Linked DNA regions of Variovorax paradoxus. The protein of the gene in region 2 interacts with the protein of the main gene of each other region in a pairwise test. Links are inferred from orthologs where the notes say so. Each region holds a gene or a part of one and is shown on either strand. Other genes may lie near its edges. The genes, in order: GOQ09_RS02240 and GOQ09_RS24520.

Region 1 (5,587 bases), 4.8 Mb from region 2 along the record:
CTCAAATCCGAAAAGCCGCCGGCGCTGCCATGGGCCGGCACTTTCCACGGCATCGGCGCGCGCCTGCTGCGCGAATACGCAGCGCACATCGGCTTGAATGACAACTTCACCATTCACGACCGGGGCGACGCCGAAGACCTGATGGGCCTGGTGCGCCACGAGCTCGGCCTGTCGACGAGCGTGAACCGTTTTCCGCGCAAGGGCACCTGCCTTTCGATTTACTCGCGCTGCGTCAACACGCGGGCGCCGCTGGCCCAGGTGCTGTCCGAAGCCTTTCCGTGGTGCGCCGAGTGGGAAGCCGAGCTCAAGCGCCTTTTCGGCGCCTACGTTGAAGCCAAGCAGCAGCAGAACGTGCTCGACTACGACGACCTGTTGCTCTACTGGGCCGGAATGGTGGCCGAGCCCGCGTTGGCCGGCATGATCGGCGCGCGCTTCGACCACGTATTGGTCGATGAATACCAGGACACCAACCTGCTCCAGGCCTCGATCCTTCTCGCGCTCAAGCCCGACGGACGCGGCGTGACAGTGGTGGGCGACGATGCGCAGTCGATCTACTCTTTCCGGGGCGCAACGGTCCGTAACATCCTCGACTTTCCCTCGCAGTTTTCGCAGGCTGCGCGCGTCGTCACGCTGGAGCGCAACTACCGCTCGACGCAGCCGATCCTCGACGTCTCGAACCGGGTCATTGCCCAAGCCGCCGAACGGCATGCCAAGACGCTCTGGACCGACAAGCCATCCGCCGGCCGGCCGCAGCTGGTGCTGGTGCCCGACGAGGCGCAGCAGGCGGTGTGGGTGGCCGACAAGGTGCTGGAGCACCGCGAAGGCGGCCTTGCGCTCAAGTCGCAAGCGGTGCTTTTTCGAACCTCCACGCACAGCGCGCCGCTCGAGCTCGAATTGGCGCGCCGCAACATTCCGTTCGTGAAATACGGCGGCCTCAAGTTCCTCGAGGCCTCGCATGTCAAAGACCTGCTCGCGGTGCTGCGCTTCGCCGAAAACCCGCGCGGGCGCATGGCGGGCTTTCGCGTGACGCAGCTCATTCCGGGCATCGGGCCCGCCACCGGCGCGCGGCTGCTCGACGCCATGGATCAGGCGGCCGACCCGGCCGCGGCGGTGCGCGACTTCGTGCCGCCGGCCGCGGCGCGTGCCGAATGGGCGGTGTTCGCCGAAGCCTATGCCGCGCTGCGTGCGCCCTCGCTGCCATGGCCCGCCGACGTGGACTTGGCGGTTCGCTGGTACTTGCCGCACCTGGAGCGGCTCTATGACGATCCCTCGGGCGTGCGGCGTGGCGACGTCGAACAACTTGCGCGGCTTGCGGGGGGCTACGGCTCGCGCGAGCGCTTCCTGACCGAGCTCACGCTCGATCCGCCCGAAGCCACGAGCGACCGGCCCGGCCCGCCGCTGCTCGACGAGGATTACCTCATTCTCTCGACCATCCATTCGGCCAAGGGGCAGGAGTGGAACTCGGTGCATGTGCTCAACGTGGTCGACGGCTGCCTGCCGGCCGACGTGGCGCAGGGCGCGCACGAGCTCGAGGAGGAGCGGCGCCTGCTCTATGTGGCGATGACCCGCGCGCGCGACCACCTGCATTTGCTGGTGCCGCAGCGCTTCTACGTCACGCAGCAGGCCGTGCGCGGCGACCGGCACCTCTATGCCAACCGCACGCGCTTCATCTCCGACCGCGATCTTGCGGGCTTCGAGCAGCAGACCTGGCCGCCCCCGCCGGAGCGCCCACCCGCCGTGCCGCCGCCCGCCGCGGTCATCGACCTGCGCAACCGCATGCGCGCGGCCTGGAACTGAACAAGGCCCGCCCGCTGAAACCGGGGCAAGAACGCAGCGCGACCCCCCGGGCAACTCAGGTATTGCAATACCGTGACAGCTTGGGCATAGTGAATCGACCTTCTCCTCTTTCTCTTCTTCTCTTTCTCTCCCCCGCACCCATTTCATCTGTATGTCGCCGGCCACGCTTCATTCCGGAGTGCTGGCCATTTCCCCAACCGTCAATTCCAGGAGGTCTTTCATGAATTTGACGATCAGCGGTCATCACCTCGACGTCACACCTGCCTTGCGCACTTACGTCACGAGCAAGCTGGACCGGATCACCCGGCATTTCGACCAGGTGGTCGATGTCAAGGTGATCCTTACGGTGGAAAAGCAGAAGGAAAAGGAACGCCGGCAAAAGGCGGAATGCAACATTCACGTCAAGGGCAATGACATGTTCGCGGAATCGAGCCACGCTGATCTCTACGCCGCGGTCGATGAGCTGGTCGACAAGCTCGACCGGCAAGTGGTGCGCCACAAGGACCGCCTGCAAGACCACCATCACGCGGCGCCCAAGCGCGTGATGTAAGGCAGGGCCCCGGCTGGGGCCGGCCTGCACCAAGCCGCCTTCGGGCGGCTTTTGCTTTTTATTACGTCTTTTCGGCCCTTGATCCACGGGCGCTTGGGCAACATGTAGATAAAAAGTAAGTAACCGGACTGGGGGTTTTTACCAAGCAGGTGCATAATCGCCCCCGCCCCGCACCCACCATGAATCGCCTCGCGTCCATCCTGCCGCCCGCTCAAGTCCTCGTGAGCGTCGACGCTACGAGCAAGAAGCGTGCTTTCGAAGAAGCAGGCTTGTTGTTCGAGAGCCTTCACGGCCTGGGCCGTGCCCTGATCACCGATAGCCTGTTTGCGCGCGAGCGTCTGGGCTCCACCGGGCTCGGCCACGGGGTTGCCATTCCGCATGGCCGCATCAAGGGCCTGAAGGCTCCCATGGCCGCCGTCTTCCAGTTGGCAAACCCGATCGGGTTCGACGCGCCGGATGAGCAGCCCGTCGGCCTGCTCATCTTTCTGCTGGTGCCCGAGGCGGCCACCCAGAAGCATCTTGAAATCCTGTCCGAGATTGCCGAGCTGCTGAGCGACGCCGGCCTGCGCGAGCAGATCAAGTCGAGCACCGACGCAGCCGCGCTGCACGGGCTCATTGCCGGCTGGCAGTCCACGCAAGTCGCGTAGAGGTGCTTCCCGCACCCTTCAGTGGCCGCAGCAGCGGCCCCGCAGCGCCGGTTCCGGGTTATTCTGGCCTGCTCCAACACTAGGCGCTGAGCGCCATCTCCCGCACGCATGAAGCCGACCGTCATCAGCGCCGATGCCATGTTCGAGGAATTCCGCGGGTCGCTCCGCTGGGAGTGGCTCGCAGGGCTCGGCGCCTCCGAACGCCAATTCGACCCCGAAGTCATCAGCCGCGCCCAGTCGGCGGCCGACCTGGTCGGTTACCTCAACTACATCCACCCGTACCGCGTGCAGATCCTGGGCGCCCGCGAGGTGGCCTACCTGACGCGCGGCAGCCAGGAAGACTGCGCCCGGCGCATCGCCCGCATCGTCACGCTCGAGCCGCCCATGCTGGTGCTGGCCGACGGACAGGTCGCGCCGGACGAGTTGCTATCGATTTGCGAGCGCGCCCAGCTGCCGCTGTTTGCCACCCGCGAATCGTCGGCCTTCGTGATCGACCTGCTGCGGGCCTACCTGTCCAAGCATTTCGCCGAGCGCACCTCGATGCACGGCGTGTTCATGGACATTCTGGGCATGGGCGTGATGATCACGGGCGAATCGGGGCTCGGCAAAAGCGAGCTCGGGCTGGAGCTGATTTCGCGCGGCAACGGCCTGGTCGCCGACGATGCGGTCGATCTTTACCGCATCAACCAGAACACCATTGAAGGGCGCTGCCCCGACCTGCTGCTGAACCTGCTGGAAGTGCGCGGCATCGGCCTGCTGGACATCCGCGCGATCTTCGGCGAGACGGCGGTGCGCCGGAAGATGCGGCTCAAGCTCATCGTGCACCTGGTGCGGCGCGACAGCTTCGAGCGAGACTACGAGCGCATGCCCTCGGCGCCGCTCACGCAGGACGTGCTGGGCATTCCGGTGCGCAAGGTCATCATCCAAGTGGTGGCCGGCCGCAACATCGCCGTGCTGGTCGAAGCCGCCGTGCGCAATTCAATCTTGCAGCTGCGCGGCATCGACACCTATGCCGACTTTGTCGCGCGCCACCACAAGGCCATGGAAAGCGGCCGCGACGGGGATTGACCGGCTACCGCTTATTGACGCAATCGCCGCAGAGGCCGTAAAGCGACATCGCATGGTCCTGCAGGATCCAGCCCTTGTCCTTGGCAATCATCTGCTGGCGGCGCTCGATCTCGGCGTCATAGAACTCCTCCACCTTGCCGCATGAAGTGCAGATCAGGTGGTCGTGGTGCGTGCCCTCGTTGAGCTCGTACACCGCCTTGCCGCTCTCGAAGTGGCTGCGCTCGAGGATGCCGGCCTGTTCGAACTGCGTCAGCACGCGGTAGACGGTGGCCAGGCCGATGTCGGAGTGCTCGTTCAAAAGCACGCGAAACACGTCTTCGGCCGTCATGTGGCGCTGGCTGCCGGTCTGGAAGATCTCCAGGATCTTCAGGCGTGGCAGTGTGGCCTTGAGGCCGGTATTCTTGAGTTCGTCGATATTGGCCATGATGGTTCCTGCCCAGTGCTGCGGTCAGGTCCCCAAGGGGCCAGCCGCTACAATGGCCGATCATATCGCTACCCTCTTTTCTCCCATGCCTGCCATTCTCCAACGCCGTCCCTGGCTGCTGGCCGCGGCCGTCGCAGCGACGTTCTGCCTCAGCGCCTGCAGCGGTTTCAGCGATCGCACGCGGGGTGCGCTTGCGGCCATCACGCCCTACAAGGTCGAAGTGGTCCAGGGCAATTTCGTGTCCAAGGAACAGGTCGAGGCGCTCAAGCCCGGCATGTCGCGCCAGCAAGTGCGTGAAATCCTCGGCACTTCTCTCCTGACCGACGTTTTCCACAAGGACCGCTGGGACTACGTCTTCACCATCAAGCGCCAGGGCGTCGATCCGCAGGAGCGCCGTCTCACGGTCTTCTTCAAGGGCGAGCTGCTCGACCGTTTCGAGGGCGACTCGATGCCCAGCGAAGAAGAATTCGTCGCCACGCTTGACACCCGCAAGAAGAGCGGCAAGGTTCCGCCGCTCGAGGCGTCGGAAGAAGAGCTGAAGAAATTCGCCCCCAAGGAAGACAGCAGCAAGAAGGCCGAGGCCACCGCTGCTGCCCCCAACCTGCCGCCGCTGCCGGCGGCGTATCCCCCGCTCGAAGCGGCGCGCTGAGCACGCGTCAACCAGCGAGGGCGGGCGCACCCGCCGGGTCAGGCGGGCGCGTGCCGGTCTCCATGCCCTATTTCGAAGGCTGAACCTGCGTGACTGAATCCATTTCTTCTCCCATTTCCGAGTCTTCCACGCCCGCCCTGCGGCGCGTCGCAATTGCCGGAGCCTCGGGCCGCATGGGCCGCATGCTGGTCGAGGCGGTGCGCGAGGCGCAGGATTGCCGCCTGGCCGGCGCGCTCGACATGGCGGGCAGCGACGCCATCGGTGCCGATGCGGCCGCTTTCCTCGGCTTCACGAGCGGCGTGCCGATCGTCTCCGACCTGCGAACCGGGCTGCAGGACGCGCAGGTGCTCATCGACTTCACGCGCCCTGAAGGCACCCTCGCGCACCTGGCCATCTGCCGTGAACTCGGCGTGCAGGCCGTCATCGGCACCACCGGCTTCAGCGACGCGCAA
Region 2 (6,079 bases):
GCTGGCCGTGTCCGAAGGCAACCGCGTGCTCGGCGTGGTCGAGCTCAAGGACATCGTCAAGACCGGCATCAAGGAGCGTTTTGCCGAGCTGCGCCGCATGGGCATCAAGACGGTGATGATCACCGGCGACAACAAGCTCACGGCTGCGGCCATCGCGGCCGAGGCGGGCGTGGACGACTTCCTGGCCGAAGCCACGCCGGAGGACAAGCTGGCGCTGATCCGCAAGTACCAGTCCGAAGGCCGGCTCGTCGCGATGACCGGTGACGGCACCAACGACGCCCCCGCGCTTGCGCAAGCCGACGTTGCGGTGGCCATGGGCAGCGGCACGCAGGCCGCCAAGGAGGCCGGCAACATGGTCGACCTGGATTCGAACCCGACCAAGCTGCTGGAGGTGGTGGAGACCGGCAAGGCGCTGCTCATGACGCGCGGCTCGCTCACCACCTTCTCGATCGCCAACGACGTGGCGAAGTACTTCGCGATCATTCCGGCCATCTTCGTCTCGACCTATCCGCAGCTGGGTGCGCTCAATGTGATGCGCCTCGCGAGCCCGTCATCGGCCATCTTGTCGGCGGTGGTCTTCAACGCGCTGGTCATCGTGTTCCTGATTCCGCTCGCGCTCAAGGGCGTGCGCTACCGGCCGGTGGGTGCGGCCGCGCTGTTGCGCCGCAATCTGGCCATCTACGGGCTTGGCGGCCTGCTCGTTCCCTTCATCGGCATCAAGTTGATCGACTGGCTGCTCGTGGCCGTCCATCTCGTCTGAGGAGTTCTTCATCATGAACAACATCGTTCGTCCCGCGCTCGTGCTCTTCACGCTCCTGAGTGCGCTCACCGGCCTGGTCTACCCATTGGCCGTGACTGGCGCCGCCAAGGCGCTGTTTCCTTCGCAGGCCGCGGGCAGCCTGGTCGTGCAGGGCGGAACCGTCGTGGGCTCCAGTCTCATCGGCCAGAACTTCAGCGACCCGAAGCACTTCTGGGGCCGGCCCTCCGCCACCGCGCCGCGGCCCTACAACGCGAGCGCTTCGGGCGGCTCGAACCTCGGCCCGCTCAATCCGGCGCTGGCCGATGCGGTCAAGGCCCGTGTCGAAGCCCTTCACGCCGCGGACCCGGGCAACACCGCGCCGGTGCCGGTCGACCTTGTCACGGCTTCATCCAGCGGACTCGATCCCGACATCAGCCCCGCCGCAGCGCAGTACCAGGCGGCCCGCGTCGCGCGCGTGCGCGGGGTGCCGGTCGAACAGATCAATGCGCTGATCGAAAAGAACACGCAAGGCGCTCTCTGGGGTGTGCTTGGTGAATCTCGCGTCAACGTTCTCGCACTGAATCTCGCGCTCGATGCTTCGATGCGTTGAGGAGAAAAACCATGGCCTATGCCGCTTACCGTGAACACCCCGGCACGTTGCGAATGCACGCGCCTGTGACCGCCACGGGCTCGTTCTACGTGCTCGACGTCACCGTCTGCTGCGCCGACGCGCTGCGCGTGCGCCGCAGCATCGCGGGCTGCCCCGATGCGGGCGTGGTGCGCTGCGAGCCGTTGCTGCACGCCCTCTGCTCGCAAGAGAGCGATGCGCCCTGCGTGCGCCTGATGGTCCGCCTGCCCATCGCGAGCTACGCCGAGGTGCTGCACCGCCTGATCGAGTGCGTGCCCTCGGGCGAGATCGGCCGGCTCGTGAGCTGGCGCGAGCACCTGGCCCGCTGCGGCCTGCGCGATGGTCACTGACCTTTTCCACATACTGCTGGCGCTCGTGGCGCTCTTCGTGCCGCTGGGCTTTGCCTGGTGGGTGCTCTCGCGCACGGCGCGGCGGCACGAGACCAGGCGCCGCAAGCGCGGCCCGATGCGCTAACCTGCGCAGCCATCCATGCCCGACACCCGCCCCGACCCCGACGCCCTGCTTGCGCAATTGCGCAACGACGAGGCGCGTGCGCTTCGCGGCAAGCTGCGCATCTACTTCGGTGCCAGCGCGGGCGTGGGCAAGACCTGGGCGATGCTTAGCGCCGCCCAGCGCGAGCGCGCCGCGGGGCGCGACGTGCTCATCGGCGTGGTCGAAACCCACGGCCGCAGCGAAACCGCCGCGCTGCTCGCGGGGCTCGACACCCTGCCGATGCGCGAACTGGACTACCGCGGCCGCACGCTGGCCGAGTTCGATCTCGACGCCGCCCTCGCGCGCAAGCCCGCCGTGCTGCTGGTCGACGAACTCGCCCACACCAACGCGCCCGGCTCGCGCCACGCCAAGCGCTGGCAGGACGTGCAGGAGCTGCTGACCGCGGGCATCGAGGTGTGGTCGGCGCTCAACGTGCAGCACCTGGAGAGCCTCAACGGCACCGTCGGCGCGATCACCGGCGTGCGCGTGCATGAGACGGTGCCCGACACCGTGCTCGACGAGGCCGACGAGGTGGTGCTGGTCGACGTCACGCCCGACGAGCTCACGGCACGGCTCGCGGCCGGCAAGGTGTACCTGCCGCAGCAGGCCGAACGCGCCGCGCAGAACTTCTTCCGCAAGGGCAACCTGATTGCGCTGCGCGAAATTGCGCTGCGCCGCACCGCCGAGCATGTGGAAGACGATGTGCGCGGCTGGCGGGTCGAGCAGTCGGGAGCGGCCGGCCGCAATGGAAAAGATGGAAATGGCGGCGCGCTGCAGGCCTGGAACACCTCGGGCGCGATCCTCGCGTGCGTCGGTCCGCACGAGGGTGCGGCGCAGACGGTGCGCACCGCGGCGCGGCTTGCGGGCCAGCTGAACGTGCGCTGGCACGCGGCCTACGTCGAGACGCCGCGGCTGCAGCGCCTGGCCGCCGAAGAGCGCGACCGCATTCTCGCGGTGCTCAAGCTCGCCGAGGAACTGGGCGCGGCCACCGCGGTGCTCACCGGTTCCGACGTGGCCGAGCAACTTTCCGAGCAGGCCCGCAGGCTCAACTGCGCCACGCTCGTGATGGGGCGTTCGGAGCCCGCGAGCGGCTGGCGCCGCTGGTTGCCCGCCGCGGCGGTGCCGCTGCCGCGCGCGCTGGCGCAACGCGCGCCGGCGCTCGACATCATGGAGGTCGGCCGCGTCGACAGCGCGCGCCGCCTGGGGCGCACGCCGTTCAACATACCGCGTGCCGACGACGACGATCACGAGAACGCGCCCATCCACTGGCCCGGCTACGCCTGGGCCATGGCCACCAGCGTGGCGCTCACGCTGGCCTGCACGCCGCTGGCCGGCGTGCTCGAACTCGCGAACATCGTGATGCTGTTCCTGCTAGGCGTGGTCGGGGTCGCGATGCGCTTCGGGCGAGGACCCTCGGCGCTGGCGGCGCTGCTCAACGTCGCGGCCTTCGACTATTTCTTCGTGCCGCCGCAGCTTTCGTTTGCGGTGAGCGACGTGCAGTACGTGCTGACCTTCGCGATCATGCTGGGCGTCGGGCTGCTGGTGGGGCAGCTCACTGCGGGGCTGCGCTTTGCGGCCGGCGTATCGACCAGCCGCGAACGGCGTGCGCGCTCGCTGTTCGAGCTCACGCGCGAACTCTCTGCGGCGCTGGAGAGCACGCAGGTCGTCACGCTCGGTGCCGCCGCCGTGCAGGGCCACTTCGGCGGCCATGCGCTGGTGCTGGTGACGGACCCGGCCGACCAGTTGGTGCTGCCGAAGGAGCCACCCGAGGGTTTCGATGCACAGGTGGCCGATTGGGCCTTTCGCCACGGCCAGCCCGCGGGCCTTGCGACCGCCACGCTGGCAGCGCAGCCGTGGCACTACGTGCCGCTGCAGGCGCCGATGCGCGTGCGCGGCGTGCTCGCGCTGTCGCCCGCGCAGCCGCGCTGGCTGGTGATTCCGGAGCAGGCGCAGCAGCTCGAAACGCTCGCGCGGCAGATCGCGATCGCACTGGAGCGCGTGCACTACGTCGAAGTGGCGCAGCAGGCCGTGGTCGAGATGGAGTCGGAGCGGCTGCGCAATGCGCTGCTCGGCGCGATCTCGCACGACGTGCGCACGCCGCTCACCGCGCTGATCGCGCTGGCCGAATCTCTGCAGACGCTGCCGCCCGAGGAGCACGGCAACGCGGCGCGTGCCATCGTCGCGCAGGCGCACGAGCTGCATGCGCTGGTCAACAACCTGCTGGACATGGCGCGGCTCGAAAGCGGCATCGCCGGGGGTGCGGTGAACCTGCGGCGCGACTGGCAATCGGTCGAGGAGGTCGTGGGCTCGTCGATCCGTGCGGCGCGCACCTCGCTGGGCGGCGCCGTCGTGCAGACCGCGCTCGATGCGGACCTGCCGCTGGTCGAATTCGACGCGGTGCTGATCGAGCGCGTGCTCGTCAACCTGCTGGAGAACGCCACCAAATACGGCGCCCCGCCCATCGTCGTGGGCGCGCGCGCCGAGCCCGGCACGCTGGTGCTCACGGTGCGCGACCACGGCCCCGGCCTGCCCGCCGCGTTGCTGGGCCGTGAGCAGAAGCTGTTCGACAAGTTCACGCGCGGTGAGTCCGAATCGGCCACGCCGGGCGTGGGGCTGGGCCTTGCGATCTGCCGCGCGGTGGTGAGTGCGCACGGCGGCGAGATCACGGCGGCCAATGCGCTGGGCGGCGGTGCAGAATTCACCGTCACCCTGCCACGCCGCGAGCCGCCCGAACCGGCCGAAGCCCAACTCTGAAGCCATGCCATCCCCCACCGCCATCGTGATCGAAGACGAGCCGCAGATCCGCCGCTTTGTGCGCGGCGCGCTCGAGGCCGAGGGCTGGCTGGTGCATGAGGCCGGCACGCTGCGCGACGGCCTGGCTGCGGCCGGCACGCGTCAGCCCGACCTGCTGGTGCTCGACCTCGGCCTGCCCGACGGCGACGGCGTGTCGTTGATTCGGGATGTGCGCGGCTGGTCGGCGGTGCCGATCATCGTGCTGTCGGCCCGCACGGACGAGGCCGACAAGATCGCAGCGCTGGATGCAGGCGCCGATGATTACCTGACGAAGCCCTTCGGCACTGGCGAACTGCTGGCGCGCGTGCGCGCCAACCTGCGTCGCCCGCGTGCGGCGGGCGGAAGCGAAGAACCGGCGGAAGCGGTCTTCCGCTTCGGCGAGGTCGAACTCGACCGCGCCGCGCGCATCGTGCGCCGCGCCGGGGTTGAAGTGCACCTGACGCCTACCGAGTACCGGCTGCTGTCCGTGCTGGTTGCCAACGCAGGCCGCGTGCTCACGCAGCGCCAGCTGCTGCGCGAGGTATGGGGTCCGTCGCACACGGACCAGAGCCATTACCTGCGCATCTACATGGGGCATCTGCGGCAGAAGCTGGAAGCGGACCCGGCGCAGCCGCGGCATCTGCTGACGGAGACTGCGGTGGGGTATCGGTTGGTGGTTTAGCTCGTTGACGCCGCGCTCTGTCGAAGGCACAGAGCCCTCACCCTAACCCTCTCCCAGAGGGAGAGGGGACAAGGCGGAGCGGGGCTGTGTGTTGCTCCCTCTCCCTCCGGGAGAGGGCTGGGGTGAGGGCAGCAGCGCCTACGCAGCCACACCCTTGTTCGGATTCAACAAGAACTTCTCCCCCGTCGCCTGCTTGCCATACACCCCAATGGCATCCAGCTGCAGCGCCTCGAGCAAAGAGACTTCCCGCGTGTACCGGCTCGCGAACGTCGTCTTCAATTCAGCGACGACCCGCGCCTTCAAACGCTGCACACCTTCATCTCCCAGCTTCTGCAAGAACGGGAACAGCAGCCATCCGCCCATGCCCCACGCCATGCCGAAGTTGCGCACGAACTCCGTCGGCGAGCGGTCGAGGCCGCCGTAGATGTACACCTGCTTGTGCGTGGTCGAGCCGTAGCGGCTGTATTCCTTGGCGGTGCGGTTCAGCGCCGCTTCCATGCAGCCGAGGATCTGCCCCGCGAGCTTGCCGCCGCCGGTGGCGTCGAAGGCCAGCGTGGCGCCTGTTTCGACCAGGGCCTGCGTCAGGTCTTCAAGAAAGGTGGGCGAGCTCGCGTTGCACACGTACTTGGCGCCGATGCCGCGCAGCAGCGCCTCCTGCTCGGGCTTGCGCACGATGTTGACCAGGTCGATGCCGTCCTTCTGGCAGATCTTGTTGAGCATCTGGCCCAGGTTGGATGCGGCGGCCGTGTGCACCAGCGCCTTGTGG

What was found.
Region 1: the proteins of GOQ09_RS24520 (region 2) and GOQ09_RS02240 interact in binary tests that used the Escherichia coli proteins (3 or more experiments, as listed by UniProt). The link is inferred for Variovorax paradoxus from one-to-one orthologs.

The regions. Positions count from the first base shown.
Region 1 is NZ_CP046622.1:474,465-480,051, forward strand. Bases 1,431-4,260 are described here. They hold GOQ09_RS02240 (PTS sugar transporter subunit IIA), read left to right. Parts: upstream 1,431-2,526; coding sequence 2,527-2,994; downstream 2,995-4,260. Other genes in these bases: GOQ09_RS02230 (ATP-dependent helicase), read left to right, coding at 1,431-1,797; hpf (ribosome hibernation-promoting factor, HPF/YfiA family), read left to right, coding at 2,018-2,347; hprK (HPr(Ser) kinase/phosphatase), read left to right, coding at 3,103-4,062; fur (ferric iron uptake transcriptional regulator), read right to left, coding at 4,067-4,260. Outside these bases: more of GOQ09_RS02230, read left to right, coding at 1-1,430; more of fur, read right to left, coding at 4,261-4,486; GOQ09_RS02255 (outer membrane protein assembly factor BamE), read left to right, coding at 4,572-5,135; dapB (4-hydroxy-tetrahydrodipicolinate reductase), read left to right, coding at 5,309-5,587. UniProt on the Escherichia coli protein: Seems to have a role in regulating nitrogen assimilation.
Region 2 is NZ_CP046622.1:5,250,634-5,256,712, reverse strand. The notes cover bases 1,492-4,813. They hold GOQ09_RS24520 (DUF4118 domain-containing protein), read left to right. Parts: upstream 1,492-1,856; coding sequence 1,857-4,613; downstream 4,614-4,813. Other genes in these bases: kdpE (two-component system response regulator KdpE), read left to right, coding at 4,618-4,813; GOQ09_RS26530 (hypothetical protein), read left to right, coding at 1,707-1,841; GOQ09_RS24525 (hypothetical protein), read left to right, coding at 1,492-1,717. Outside these bases: potassium-transporting ATPase subunit KdpB, read left to right, coding at 1-760; potassium-transporting ATPase subunit KdpC, read left to right, coding at 774-1,349; more of GOQ09_RS24525, read left to right, coding at 1,361-1,491; more of kdpE, read left to right, coding at 4,814-5,313; GOQ09_RS24510 (zinc-binding dehydrogenase), read right to left, coding at 5,452-6,079. UniProt on the Escherichia coli protein: Member of the two-component regulatory system KdpD/KdpE involved in the regulation of the kdp operon. KdpD may function as a membrane-associated protein kinase that phosphorylates KdpE in response to environmental signals.